One region of the Actinomadura verrucosospora genome, then DNA from elsewhere that is predicted to be linked to it. Evidence: predicted binding sites of a transcription regulator. Region 1 holds the regulator's gene; the other holds the start of a gene.

The links. Region 1 encodes HrcA, which represses chaperone genes, less so after heat shock. Its sites were predicted from a motif close to TTGGCACTCTCNNNNNGAGAGTGCCAA; they were not measured.
Positions count from the first base shown of each region.
Region 2: ABD944_RS06685 (FmdB family zinc ribbon protein) is a predicted target of HrcA. The motif match lies at 3,410-3,436, and genes of this name have one in related genera.

Region 1 is NZ_BAABEV010000006.1:117,389-124,443, reverse strand. Features, by position in the region: gene ABD944_RS09390 (PhoH family protein) at 1-745, opposite strand, end outside; gene ABD944_RS09385 (histidine triad nucleotide-binding protein) at 871-1,215, opposite strand; gene ABD944_RS09380 (SigE family RNA polymerase sigma factor) at 1,518-2,105, shown strand; gene ABD944_RS09375 (hypothetical protein) at 2,102-2,782, shown strand; gene ABD944_RS09370 (16S rRNA (uracil(1498)-N(3))-methyltransferase) at 2,798-3,529, opposite strand; gene dnaJ (molecular chaperone DnaJ) at 3,636-4,769, opposite strand; gene hrcA (heat-inducible transcriptional repressor HrcA) at 4,770-5,780, opposite strand; gene ABD944_RS09355 (DUF3097 domain-containing protein) at 5,985-6,797, shown strand; gene hemW (radical SAM family heme chaperone HemW) at 6,818-7,055, opposite strand, start outside.
Region 2 is NZ_BAABEV010000004.1:199,172-206,226, reverse strand. Features, by position in the region: gene galU (UTP--glucose-1-phosphate uridylyltransferase GalU) at 1-21, opposite strand, end outside; gene ABD944_RS06700 (5-formyltetrahydrofolate cyclo-ligase) at 56-637, shown strand; gene ABD944_RS06695 (NAD(P)-dependent oxidoreductase) at 730-1,719, shown strand; gene ABD944_RS06690 (potassium/proton antiporter) at 1,823-3,307, shown strand; gene ABD944_RS06685 (FmdB family zinc ribbon protein) at 3,474-3,836, shown strand; gene ABD944_RS06680 (MMPL family transporter) at 4,241-6,367, shown strand; gene ABD944_RS06675 (S-methyl-5'-thioadenosine phosphorylase) at 6,489-7,055, shown strand, end outside.

The sequences.
Region 1 (7,055 bases):
AGTCGTTGAGGGTGCGGCCGCGCATGTACGCCAGGGGGGCGACCTCGATGGTGCCCGCGGCCATCAGGCGCGGGATCGAGTCGGGGTCGACCATGTCGTGGAGCGCGTCGTACAGGGGGCGCAGGTACGGGTCGATCTTCTCGTAGAGCGTTCCCGGCAGGAAGCCGAGCCGCTCGCCCGCCTCGACGGCGGGCCGCGTCAGGATGATCCGGTTGACCTGCTTGTCCTGCAGGGCGCGGACGGCCTTGGCCATGGCGAGGTACGTCTTGCCGGTGCCGGCCGGGCCGATGCCGAAGACGATCGTGTGCTTGTCGATCGCGTCGACGTACCGCCGCTGGTTCAGCGTCTTCGGGCGGATGGTCCGGCCCCGGCTGGACAGCACGTCCAGGGTGAGGACCTCCGCGGGACGCGCGCCGCTCTCGCCGCGCAGCATCGCCAGGCTGCGCTCGACGGCGTCCGGGGTGAGCTGGGTGCCGCCCTTCAGCAGTTCGAGCATCTCGGTGAACAGCCGCGAGACGAGGTCGGTCTCGTCCTCCGGGCCGGTCACGGTGATCTCGTTGCCGCGGACGTGGATGTCGATGCCGGCGCCGAACGCGTGCTCGATCGCGTGGAGCAACTCATCCCGGGAGCCCAGCAGGCTCACCATCGAGTGGTCGTCCGGCACCACGATCTTGATCTGCGAGCGCGAGCCAGTCCGGTCGTCGCGCCCCGTGCGGGTTGCCCTCGCGTGAGTTGATTCGACCATCAGCCGGGCCTTGCGGCCTATCGGACCTGCCTTCTGTCTGCTCCGGGTGTCCTGGTGTACCGGTTCCATCGTACTGGCGACCCCCGACACACCGCCGCAGCATTTTTCCGCGCGCGGCGGGCGGCTCAGCCGGGCGGCCAGTTCAGGCCACGTCCGCCCAGCACGTGGGCGTGCACGTGGAACACCGTCTGGCCCGCCTGGGAGCCGGTGTTGAACACGATCCGGTAGCCGGTCTCGGCGACGCCCTCGTCGGCGGCGACCTCGTGGGCCTCGCGGACCATCTCGGCGAGCAGCTCGGCGTCCGAGGCGGCCAGCTCACCGACCGTCGGGTGGTGGTCACGCGGGATGACCAGCACGTGCGTCGGCGCCTGGGGGTTGATGTCGCGGAACGCCACCGTCCCCGCCGACTCGCGGACGATCGTGGCGGGCACGTCCCCAGAAACGATCTTGCAGAACAGGCAGTCGGTCATCTGTCTCCCCTCGCGGCGGTCCGCGACCGCGCGGAAATCCTATCGGGACCGGCGCGGGCACGGATCGCGGCCGTCCCGGCCGGACAGGATTCCCGTCGATCGAATCGCCGTAGCGGTCGGCATTTCGACCGGCCACTGGCTAAGGTTGTCAGCTCAGGCGTAACCCCCCGGTTCGCAAGGCGTTGCGGCACATCTCGCCCCCGGCGGGAACGCCCGGATCACGTCGGTTCGGACGCGCCCGTCCGAATGGACGGCGGGGGGCCGGCAAAGGCGGCGGATAGGTGACCGAGGCAAACCAGGACATGCCCTTTCGTAAACCGAGCGACGAGGGTGCGCGTCCCACTGACGTGACCGAGACCCTCGTGGCCAGGGGCACGGCGGGCGCGGTGGCCGTCGCCTGGGACGCCGATCAGGCGGTGACCGCCCTCTACAGCGCCAACTACCGTTCGCTGGTGCGCCTGGCGGCCATGCTCGTCCGGGACGCGGGGACGGCCGAGGAGGTCGTGCAGGACGCGTTCGTCGCGATGCACGGCGGCTGGCGCCGGCTGCGCGACCCGGACAAGGCCCTGTCGTACCTGCGCCAGTCGGTGGTCAACCGGTCGCGATCGGTGCTCCGGCACCGCGCCGTCGTCGAGAAGTACGCCCCCAAGGGCCTGCCCGACGCGCCGAGCGCGGAAGCCGGCGCCATCGGAGAGCTGGAGCGCTCGGCGGTGATCGACGCGCTCTCCCGGCTCCCCGCCCGCCAGCGGGAGGCGCTCGTCCTTCGCTACTACGCCGATCTGTCCGAAGCGGAGATCGCCAACGCGATGGGCATCTCCCGCGGCGCCGTGAAGAGTCATACGGCGCGCGGCATGACCGCGCTACGCAACGTCCTGGAGCAGTTCTCATGACCACCGACCCCCACGACGAGCACGGCGAGATCCTCCGCCGCGCCCTGCACGCGGAGGCGGACTCGGTCAACCCCGCGGGCGACGGCCTGGAGCGCATCCAGGCCCGTATCGCCGACGGCCGGCGCCGCCGGACCGGCCTCGGACGGTTCGGCCCGGCGCGTTTCGGGTTCGACCGGTTCACCGTGAACTGGGCGCGCCCCCTCCTCGCCGTGGCGGCGGCAGTGCTGATCGCCGGGCTGGGCGTGACGGCGCCGCAGACGATCGACATGATCCAGCAGTCGGTCGGCAGCAACAGCCCGTCCGGCGACAGGGGCGACGACACCGCCGGGGACCGCACCGGCCCGGGGATCGACCCCGAGTTCCCCGTCCCGTCCTCGCCGGGCGCCAGCACGTCGGGAGAGCCGAGCACCCCGCAGACGCCGAGCACCAGCTCCTCGCCGGGGCTGTCGTCGTGCCGCATCCCCTCGCCGGGCGCCTCGGCCGGCTCGACCGCCACGCCGACGCAGGCGACCACGCCGTGCCCGAGCGAGACCCCGACGCAGGCGCCCCCCACGACGCCGGCCCCGCCCACGTCCACGACGCCCCCGCCGCCGAGCAAGCCCACCGAGCAGCCGACGCCGTCCGAGACGAGCGAGCCCGCGGTGACGACCGAGCAGAACCCCGCCACCACCCCGTGACGGCGCCCGCCGGCGCTACCAGCGGCCGGTGGCGGCCAGCAGCACGCTGGCCGCCGCGACTCCCGCGGTCGAGGTGCGCAGGACGGTCGGGCCGAGCCGAGCCGGACGCCCGCCCGCCGCGGCGAAGCGCTCCAGCTCGTCCTCGCTGATCCCGCCCTCGGGGCCGACCACGAGGACGATGTCGCCCCGCTCGGGCGGCTCCACGGCGCTCAGCGGCGCCTCGGCCTCCTCGTGCAGGACCAGGGCGAGGGACGCGCCGGCGATCCGCTCGGCGACGTCCTCGGTGGACTCCAGCTCCGCCACCTCGGGCAGGCGGCCGCGCCGCGCCTGCTTGCCGGCCTCGCGGGCGGTCGCGCGCCAGCGTCCGAGGGCCTTGTCGCGCCGCTCCGGGCGCCAGCGGGTGACGCACCGGGACGCCGACCACGGGACGATCTCGTCGACGCCGACCTCGGTCATGGTCTCGACCGCGAGCTCGCCCCGGTCGCCCTTCGGGAGGGCCTGGACGACCACGAGGCGGGGCGCGGGCACGGGCTCCCGGTGCCGGGCCAGCACGTCCAGCGTGAGGGACGCCCGGTCGGCCGCGGTGACGACGCATTCGGCCAGCAGGCCCTCGCCGTCGGTCAGGTCGACCCGCTCCCCCGGCCGCAGCCGCCGCACGGCCGCCGCGTGCCGGCCCTCGGGCCCGTCGAGCAGGACGCGGTCGCGTTCCAGCTCGGCGGTTCCGGCGAGAAAGACCGGCGGGCTCATCCGGGCCGTCCGGGGGAACCGGGGCTCCGGCGGGCGTCGCTCATCGCTGCCACCCTGCTCCTCAATCGCCGCGGCGGCCTTCCTCGTAGGCCGCCGCCACCGCGCTTCAGTGCTGGTTGAAGACGTCCTTGAGACGGGAGAACACGCCGCGCTGCCCGGGGGCGAACCTGCCGGGCGGGCGCTCCTCGCCGCGCAGCACCGCGAGCCGCCGCAGCAGCTCCTCCTGCTCCTCGTCGAGCCTGTTCGGCGTCTCCACGTTGACGTGGATCATCAGATCGCCGCGGCCGCTCTCGTTGAGGTGCCGGACGCCCCGGTTGTAGAGCGTGATGACCTGCCCCGACTGCGTTCCGGGCTTGATGTCGACGCTCTCGGCGGCGTCCAGCGTCTCGATCGTGACGCTGGTCCCGAGCGCCGCCGCCGTCATCGGGATCTCGACCGTGCAGTGCAGGTCGTCGCCCTCCCGCTCGAAGATCGGGTGCGGCTTCTCCACGATCTCCAGGAACAGGTCGCCGGGCGGGCCGCCGCCCGGGCCGATCTCGCCCTCGCCGGCGAGCTGGATGTGGATGCCGTTCTCCACGCCGGCCGGGATCTTGACCTTGACGGTGCGCCGGGTGCGGACCCGGCCGTCGCCGGAGCACTCGGTGCACGGGTTGCGGATCACCGAGCCGAAGCCGCCGCACGCCGGGCACGGCCGGGCCGTCATGACCTGGCCGAGGAACGAGCGCTGGACCTGCTGCACCTCGCCGCGGCCGTGGCACGTCTCGCACGTCTCCGGGTGGGTGCCGGGCGCGCAGCCCGACCCCTCGCAGGTCGTGCAGGCGACCGCCGTGTCGATGGACAGCTCGCGGGTGGTGCCGAACGCGGTCTCGGCGAGGTCGAGCTCGACCCGCAGCGTCGCGTTGCGGCCGCGCCGCGCGCGCGACCGCGGGCCCCGCGAGGTCGCGGTGCCGAAGAAGGCGTCCATGATGTCGCTGAACGGGAACCCGGCGCCGCCGAACCCGCCGGCCCCGGCCCCGCCCGCGGACGCGAACGGGTCCGCGCCGAGGTCGTACATCTCGCGCTTCTTGGGGTCGGAGAGCACCTCGTAGGCCTGGGTGATCTCCTTGAACCGCTCCTGGGTCTCCGGATCCGGGTTGACGTCCGGGTGGAGTTCCCGCGCGAGCCGGCGGTAGGCCTTCTTGACCTCGTCGGCGCTGGCGTCCCGCCGGACGCCCAGGGTCGCGTAGTAGTCGTTCGCCACTTACGACCCCGCCAGGATCTGTCCCACGTAGCGTGCCACTGCCCGTACCGCTCCCATCGTGCTGGGGTAATCCATGCGTGTCGGCCCGAGCACTCCCAGCCGGGCCAGAGTGAGGTCGCCCACCCCGTAGTCGGCGGCGACGACCGAGGTCGACTTGAGCCCCAGGTCGGGGTTCTCGGTGCCGATCCGCACCGTAACTGTAGAGGAGTCGCCGGTCTCGCCGAGCAGCCGCATGAGGACCACCTGCTCCTCCAGCGCCACCAGCACCTCCCGCAGGCTCTGCGAGAAGTCCACGGCGGCGAGGTTGGCCGCCCCGGCGAAAACGATCTTCTCCTCGTGCTTCTCGACGAGCGTCTCCAGCAGGACCGACAGGACCGCCGCCGCCACCGGCCGCTCGTCCGGGCCCACCTTGTCGGGCAGGTCCGCCACGGCCGCCGGGACCTCGCCGAAGCCGAGCCCGTCCAGGCACGTGTTGAGCAACGCCCGCAGGTGGCCGATCGATTCCTCGGAGATCTGCCCGGTCTCGATGACCCGCTGCTCGACCCGGCCGGTGTTGGTGATCAGGACGAGCAGCAGCCGCCCCTCCGCCACCGGGACCAGCTCCACGTGCCGGACCGCCGAGCGGGTCAGCGACGGGTACTGCACCACCGCGACCTGCCGGGTCAGCTGCGCGAGCAGCCGCACCGTCCGGCCGACGACGTCGTCGAGGTCGTAGGCCCCCGACAGGAACGTCTCGATCGCGCGGCGCTCGGCGACCGACAGCGGCTTGATCGTGGACAGCCGGTCGACGAACAGCCGGTAGCCCTTGTCGGTGGGAACGCGCCCGGCGCTGGTGTGGGGCTGGGCGATGTAGCCCTGCTCCTCCAGCACCGCCATGTCGTTGCGGATGGTCGCGGGCGACACCCCGAGGTTGTGCCGGTCGGCCAGCGCCTTGGATCCCACCGGCTCGTTGGTGGAGACGTAGTCCTCGACGATGGCGCGCAGGACCGCTAGTTTCCGGTCGTCCAGCACGATGTCACCTCCTTCGTCCGGCCGGTCCGTGCCACTGGCACTCCTTGCTTTCGAGTGCCAAGTCTACGGCCCGGACGGCTCGACTGGAGCGCCCCCGCACTCTCCGCATGGCTGCGTGATCCTATCCGGCCGGGAAACCGCCGCCACGCCGAAGAACGCGGGGCGGCGCCGCACGGGCGTCCCGCCCGGTTAATGTGCGGATCTGTGCGGAGTAAGAACTACGGAAACGACGTGCTGGGCGGCGACTGGCGGCTGCCCCGCAAAGGCCAGATCCCGGAGGTTCCCGCCGAGCCCGGCCTGGTCGCCGAGGATCCCGACAGCGGATTCTGCGGCGCCGTGGTCGGCTGCGACAAGTTCGGCGTCACCCTGGAGGACCGGTTCGGCAAGCGCCGGGTCTTCCCGCTGACCAGGTCCGGGTTCCTCATCGATGGGAAACCGGTCACCCTCGTCCGGCCCTCCGCCGCGCCCGCGGGCCCGGCGCGGTCGGCCTCCGGGTCGATCGCCGTCCGGGGCCTGCGGGCGCAGGTCGCCAAGGAGAGCCGCATCTACGTGGAGGGCCTCCACGACGCCGAGCTGGTCGAGAAGATCTGGGGCCACGACCTGCGCGTCGAGGGCGTCGTCGTCGAGTACCTCGAAGGCGTGGACGACCTGCCCGCCATCGTCGAGGAGTTCGCCCCCGAGGAGGGACGGCGCCTCGGCGTCCTGGTCGACCACCTCGTGGACGGGTCCAAGGAGTCGCGGATCGCCGCCCGGGTCACCTCGCCGCACGTCCTCGTGACCGGCCACCCCTTCATCGACATCTGGGAGGCCGTCAAGCCCGCGGCCGTCGGCATCCGCGCCTGGCCCCGCATCCCCCGCGGCGTCCCCTGGAAGGAGGGCGTGATCGCCGAACTCGGCTGGGGCGACGACACGGGCGCCGCCTGGAAACGCATCCTCGGCTCCGTGAACGCCTACACCGACCTGGAGCCCGCCCTCCTCGGCCGCGTGGAGGAACTCATCGACTTCGTGACCGCCTAGCCCAGGGCCCCTGGGGGAGGTCAGGTGAGGGCTCGGACCACGGCGTCGGCCAGAAGGCGGCCCTTAAGGGTGAGGACGGCTCGGCCCTGCTCGTAGGGGGCGGGCTCGACCAGGCCGTCGGCTATCGCTCTGCGGGCGGCGCCGTCGTCCAGGAGGTGGGCGGGGCAGCCCTGGGCGAGGCGCAGTTCGAGCATGACGCGTTCGATGTGCCGGTCCTCGTCGGTGAGGATCTCCCTGGCGTGGGCGGGCGTGGTGCCC
Region 2 (7,055 bases), on a different contig from region 1:
CACTGGTGCAATGTCGGCCATATACACGACCCTAGCCATCCGCGAGGACCACAGCGTGCACCCCACCGCCACGAAGACCGGCCTCCGGGCCGAACTACTCGCACGACGTGCGGCGATGCCGCCCGAGACGCGCTCCGGCGCGGCGCGCCCGATCCGGGACGCGCTGCTGTCGGTCCCGGAGGTGGAGATGGCCGGGACGATCGCGGCCTACGTCTCCATAGGCGACGAGCCGGACACGCGGAGCCTGCTGTTCGCGCTGTGGAAGCGCGGGACGTACGTGCTCGTCCCCCGGCTGCTCCCGGACGGCGACCTCGACTGGGCGTCCTACGAGGGGCCCGACTCGCTCGTCCCGGGGGCCCGCGGGTGCCTGGAGTCGTCCGAGCCGCCGCGCGGCCCCGGCGCCGTGGCCAGCGCGGACGTCGTGCTGGTGCCCGCGGTGGCGGTCGACCGGTCGGGCGTGCGCCTCGGCCGCGGCGGCGGCTCCTACGACCGGGCGCTCGCGCGCGTGGGCCCGGCGATCCTCACCGCCGCGCTGCTGTACGACGGCGAGCTGGTGGAAAGCGTGCCCGCCGAGCCGCACGACCAGCGCGTCCGGGCCGTGGTGACCCCGGCGCGGGGGCTGGTCCGCCTGGGCTGACCTGCTCGGCGGCGGCGCCCTGCTCGTAGAGTGAGAGGGCCGAGATCGCGGACGGGGGCCGCGGTCGGGCACGGCCTGACGGGAGGTAAGAGATGACGGCGCCGTGGCGGATCCTTTCCCTGCCCCCGATCGCGGACGAGATCGTCCGAGGGTTGTTCGCGCCGCTGGGAGACGCCGCCGAGGTGACGTTCCCGCAGGCCAGAGACCGGGCGGGCCTGCTCGCCGCGCTCGCCGGCGCCGACGTGGTGATCGGCGACTTCACCGGCCGGCTGGCGCTGGACGCCGAGGCCGCGGCGGCGGCGCCGCGGGTGTCGTTCGTGCAGATGCCCGCGGTCGGGACCGACAGCATCGACGTCGCGGCGTGGGCGGCCGCGGGCGTGCCGGTGGCGAACGCGGCGGGCTTCAACGCGCGCGGGGTCGCCGAGTGGGCGGTCGGCGCGGCGTTCGCGCTGTGCCGCAACCTCGCGCGGGGCGACCGGGCCGTCCGCGCGGGCGGATGGCCGCAGATGGAGATGGCGGCGCTCGGCCCGCGCGAGATCCACACGCAGCGGGTCGGCATCGTCGGGTTCGGCGCGATCGGCGCCGAGGCCGCGCGGCTGTTCGCGGCCCTGGGTTGCACGGTGTCGTACTGGACGAGGCGGCGGCGTCCCCAGGCCGCGGCGACGTACCGGGAGCTGGACGAGCTCATGGCGATGTCCGACGTCCTCGTCATCGCCCTGCCGCTGACCGAGGAGACCAAGGGGCTGATCGGCCCGGAGCGTCTCGCCCTGCTCCCGGACAAGGCGCTGCTGGTGAACGTGGCGCGCGGGGGCATCGCGCCGGACGACGCCGTCCTCGCCGCGCTGGAGTCGGGACGTCTGGCCGGGGCGGCCCTGGACGTGTTCGAGCAGGAGCCGCTTCCGCAGGGGCATCCGCTGCGTTCCCGTGAGGACGTCCTGCTCTCGCCGCACGCGGCGGGGGCGTCCGTCCAGTCGCAGCTGAACCTGCTGGGCATGGTGCGCGACAACGTCACCGCGGCCGTTCAGGGACGAGACGTACTGAACGTGGTGAACGGGATCAAACCACAGGTCAACCGGCGATAGCGGCCACGCCGGACACGCCATCCCTCAATCGTAAATATGCGATTCGTCCGCGAATCTGTAGGATTCCTAAACGATCAACTTTGACGACCCCGAAGGGTGGGATGTGCACCTCGACATCTGGCTACTCCTCGGGGCCACGCTCGTACTCAGCGCCATCATCGCGGTCCGGCTGTCGCACCAGGCGGGCCTTCCCACGCTGCTGGCGTACATGGGCCTCGGCCTTCTCATCGGCGAGTCCGGCCCCCTCCACATCCGGTTCGACAACGCGGAACTGGCCGAGACGCTCGGCCTCGCCGCCCTCGTGCTCATCCTCGCCGAGGGCGGAATCACCACCAGCTGGCGGCGCGTGCGGCCCTCGGTGCCGGCCGCGCTCAGCGTCTCCACCCTCGGCACCCTGATCAGCATCGTCGTCGTCGCGCTCGCCGCCATGTGGCTCGTCGGCCTGGAGTGGCGCCCGGCGTTCCTGCTGGCCGCCGTGCTCGCCCCCACCGACGCGGCCGCGGTGTTCTCGGTGCTGCGGCGGCTGCCCCTGCCGTCCCGGCTGACCGGCCTGCTGGAGGCCGAGTCCGGCTTCAACGACGCCCCGGTCGTGATCATCGTGGTCACGCTGAGCGCCCACACCGCCGTCCCCAACATGGCCGAACTGCTCGGCGTCATGGTCTACGAGCTGGTCGCGGGCGGCATCGTCGGCGTCGCCATCGGCTGGCTGGGCGCCCAGGCGCTGCGCCGCGTCGCGCTGCCCGCGTCCGGCCTCTACCCCATCGCCGTGCTGTCGCTTTCCATCGGCTCCTACGGGGCCGCCTCACTGATGCACGCCAGCGGGTTCCTCGCCGTCTACGTCAGCGCCCTCGTCCTCGGGAACGCGCGGCTGCCGCACCGGCCCGCCACGCGGGGCTTCGCCGAGGGCGTCGGCTGGCTCGCCCAGATCGGGCTGTTCGTGATGCTCGGCCTGCTGGCCGATCCCGGCGACCTCCCCGGCCAGATCCTGCCGGCGCTCGTCATCGGCTTCGTCCTGCTGCTGGTGGCCCGTCCCCTGTCGGTCGTGCTCTCCACGATCGGGTTCCGGCTGTCGTGGGGCGAGAAGGTGTTCGCGTCCTGGGCGGGACTGCGGGGCGCCGTCCCGATCGTCCTGGCCACCATCCCGATGGTCGCGGAGGTGGAGCACGCCGACCGGCTCTTCGCGATCGTGTTCAACATCGTCGTCCTGTTCACCCTGCTCCAGGGGCCGACGCTGCCGCTGGCCTCGCGGCTGTGCCGCCTCAGGAGCGACGAGCAGACCCGCGAGCTGGACGTCGAGGCCGCGCCCCTGGAGGAACTGCACGCCGACCTGCTGGAGGTGCGGATCCCCGGCGACTCGCTGATGAGCGGCGTGGAGATCTTCGAGCTGCGGCTGCCGCCCGGCGCGTCCATCACCCTCGTCGTGCGGGACGGCGCGAGCTTCGTGCCCGAGCCCACCACGCCCCTCCAGGCGGGCGACACCCTGCTGGTCGTGACCACCGCCGAGGTGCGCGAGGCCACCGAGCGCAGGCTCCGCGCGGTCAGCCGCAAGGGCAGGCTGGCGGGCTGGTTCGGCGAGAAGGGCCAGTGACCTGGGGCCCCGCGGCGGCGGGGCTCCACGGCGCTCCCTTGGCGCGCGACGCGCCGCCGGGGAACATCCCGGGGGCGAATCCTGTTCCACGCATGGGTACCATTAGCAGTCGTCTAGAGTGAGTGCCAGTCCGGCCAGCGCCGGTCTGAGTCAGCGAGGAGGAACCGTGCCGACGTATCAGTACGTTTGCACCGAGTGCGGCGAGCCTCTAGAGGTCGTGCAGAAGTTCAGCGACGACGCGCTGACCGAGTGCCCGGCGTGCACCGGCAGGCTCCGCAAGGTCTTCTCCGCCGCGGGGATCATCTTCAAGGGCTCGGGCTTCTACCGCACCGACAGCCGCGGCTCCGGCAAGTCGCCCTCCACCGCGGGGGCCTCGTCGAACGGCTCGTCCAGCGGGTCGTCCAACGGCTCCTCCGGCGACTCGGGCGGCTCCTCGGGCGACTCCGCCAAGACGAGCTCGTCCACGTCGTCCTCCGACTCGTCGTCGTCCTCGTCGACCGGCAAGTCGTCGTCCGAAAAGGTCGCCTGACCTCCTAAGCATCTCCGCTCGCACCGGGGGATCCGGCCGGATCCCCCGGTCTTCGCCGTGTCCGGAAGCCGCCGCCTACACCTTCAGAGGTAGGCGGCGGCTTTCCTTTGCGCCGGGCGACGTACCTCAAGTCGGTACTGACGCCGGAGGCGCATCCCCCCGCCCTTCGCGACCATGGAGAAGACAGGGAGCACCCCCGCGACCCCGCGATTCCGGCCCTGCGAGGCCTCCCCGTCGCACGGTTTGACTTAGCTCTATTTTAGAGAGACTCTTGGGTCGAGAGGCTAGCGGTTCCGCGACGCCTCCGATTTTCGAGTTATTACTTGACTTCTCTCGCTCAACGAGAGACTCTTGCCGCTAACGCGACATATCTTGATTCGCCCGGTGCACACAGGAGAGGAACCATGAGCGCACCTAGCCCGGCACCCCCGAGGCCGCGGACCCACCGCCTGGCCGGACTGATCGCCGGAAGGCGCACCAAATGGGCCGTCCTGGCCCTGTGGGTCGTCCTGCTGGCCGCTCTCGGCCCCCTCGCCGGCAAGCTCGGCGACGTCGAGAAGAACGACGCCGCGTCCTGGCTGCCCGCCGGGGCCGAGTCCACCCGGGTCGTGGAGCTGGAGGACCGGTTCCGCAAGGACGAGACGATGCTCGCCGTCATCGTCTACGAGCGGTCCGGCGGAATCACCGCGGCCGACAAGGCCAAGGCCGAGTCCGACGTCGCCGCGTTCCAGAAGCTGCCCGGAGCGCAGAAGGCGCAGGGGCCGTTCCCGTCCAAGGACGGCAAGGCCCTGCAGACCCTCGTGCCCCTCACGGACGAGGACCTCACCGCCGCCGTCGACCAGGCGCGCGAACTCGCCGAGCGCGGGCCGCCCGGACTGGCCTCGCACGTCACCGGCCCCGCCGGCGGCGGCGCCGACCAGTTCGAGGTCTTCCAGAGCCTGGACGGCTTCCTGCTCATGGCCGCCGGTCTCGTCGTCATCGTCCTGCTGCTGTTCATCTACCGCAGCCCCGTCCTGTGGTTCGTCCCCGTGCTGAGCGCCGTCTTCGCCCTGGGGCTCGCCCAGTCGACCGTCTACCTGCTCGCCAAGTACGCGGACCTCACCGTCAACGGCCAGAGCGCCGGCATCCTCACCGTCCTCGTCTTCGGCGTCGCCACCGACTACGCCTTGCTGCTCGTCGCCCGCTACAGGGAGGAACTGCACCGGCACGAGGACCGGCACGAGGCCATGGCGTACGCCCTGCACCGCGCCGCACCCGCCGTCATCGCCTCCGCCGCCACCGTGGCCGTCGGCCTGCTGTGCCTGCTGCTCGCCGACATGAACTCCACCGCCGGCATGGGCCCCGTGGCCGCCGCGGGCGTCCTCACCGCGCTCGCCGCCATGACGACCCTCCTGCCCGCCCTCCTGGTGATCTGCGGCCGCTGGCTGTTCTGGCCGCTGATCCCCCGCTACGACGCCAAGTACCTCAAGCCCGAGGCGTACAAGGCCGAGCACGGCGTCTGGAGCCGCGTCGCGGGGATCGTGGGCAAGCGCCCGCGCGCGCTCTGGGCCGTGACCATGCTCGGCCTCATCGTCCTCACGCTCGGGCTGGGCTCGCTCAAGGCGGACGGCCTGTCGGACGCCGGCCAGTTCACCGGCAAGCCCGACTCGGTGAAGGGCTCGGAGGCCGTCGCGCGGCACTACGCCGCCGGGTCGGGCTCCCCCGCCCTCGTGATCGGCAAGGCCCCGGCCTCCGACCGGATCGCCGAGGCCGTGCGCGGGACGCCGGGCGTCGCCGAAGTCGGCGCCCCCGTCACCACGGGCGGCCTGGTCAGGTACGAGGCGACGCTGAAGGACGCCGCCGACAGCCCGGCCGCCCGCGCGACCATCGACCGGCTGCGGACCGCGGTGCACGCCGTCCCGTCCGCGGACGCCAAGGTCGGCGGGACGACCGCGACGTACCTGGACATCAAGCGCGCCTCCACCCGCGACGACAAGGTCATCATCCCGATCGTGCTGGCCGTGGTGCTGCTCATCCTCATCGCATTGCTGCGCGCCGTCGTCGCGCCGCTGCTGATGATGGGCACCGTGGTGCTGTCGTTCCTCGCCTCGCTCGGCGCCTGCGCGGTCGTCTTCGAGCACGTCTTCGGGTTCGAGGGGACCGACTCCGGCTTCCCGCTGCTGGCCTTCATCTTCCTGGTCGCGCTGGGGGTCGACTACAACATCTTCCTGATGCACCGCGTCCGGGAGGAGTCGCAGGCCCTCGGCACGCGGCGCGGCATCCAGCGGGGCCTCACCGTCACCGGCGGTGTGATCACCTCGGCCGGGCTCGTCCTCGCGGCCACGTTCGCGTCCATGGTCACGCTGCCGCTGGTGTTCATGGTCGAGATGGGCTTCGCGGTGGCGTTCGGCGTCCTGCTCGACACCCTCGTCGTCCGGTCGCTGCTGCTGCCCGCCCTGTCCTACGACATCGGGCGCCGGATCTGGACGCCGGGACGGCTCGCCAAGGAGGCGCCCGCCCCCGAGAGCAAGGTCCTGGACCCGGTCGGCTGACGTCCCGGGGAACGCGCAAGGGCCCGGCTTCGGCCGGGCCCTTCGTCGCGCGGCGGCTGAGTTATCCACAATCGGCGGACGGCCTGCCGGGGACGGCGGCCGGGTGGCTAGGGTCGGCGGCATGTCCACTCAGGCTTCCGCGTCCCAGCCCGTCGCCGAGATCGGGGTCATCGGCGGCTCCGGCTTCTACTCGTTCCTCGACGACATCGAGGAGGTGCGGGTCGACACCCCCTACGGCCCGCCCAGCGACCCCATCGCGATCGGCGAGCTGGCGGGCCGCCGCGTCGCCTTCGTCCCCCGGCACGGCCGCGACCACCGCTTCCCCCCGCACAAGATCCCCTACCGGGCCAACCTGTGGGCGCTGCGGTCCCTCGGCGTCCGCCAGGTGCTGGCGCCGTGCGCGGTCGGCTCCCTCACCCCCGACCTCGGGCCCGGCACCCTGGCCGTCCCCGACCAGCTCGCCGACCGGACGTCGGGGCGCGACCAGACCTACTACGAGCACGGCGCCGCCGTCCACGTCTCGTTCTCCGACCCGTACTGCCCGACCGGCCGCCGCGCCGCCGTCGAGTCCGCGCGGGCCTCGGGATGGCCCCCGGTCGACCGCGGCACGCTCGTCGTCATCGAGGGCCCCCGCTTCTCGACCCGGGCCGAGTCCCGGTGGTTCGCCTCGCAGGGGTGGACGCTGATC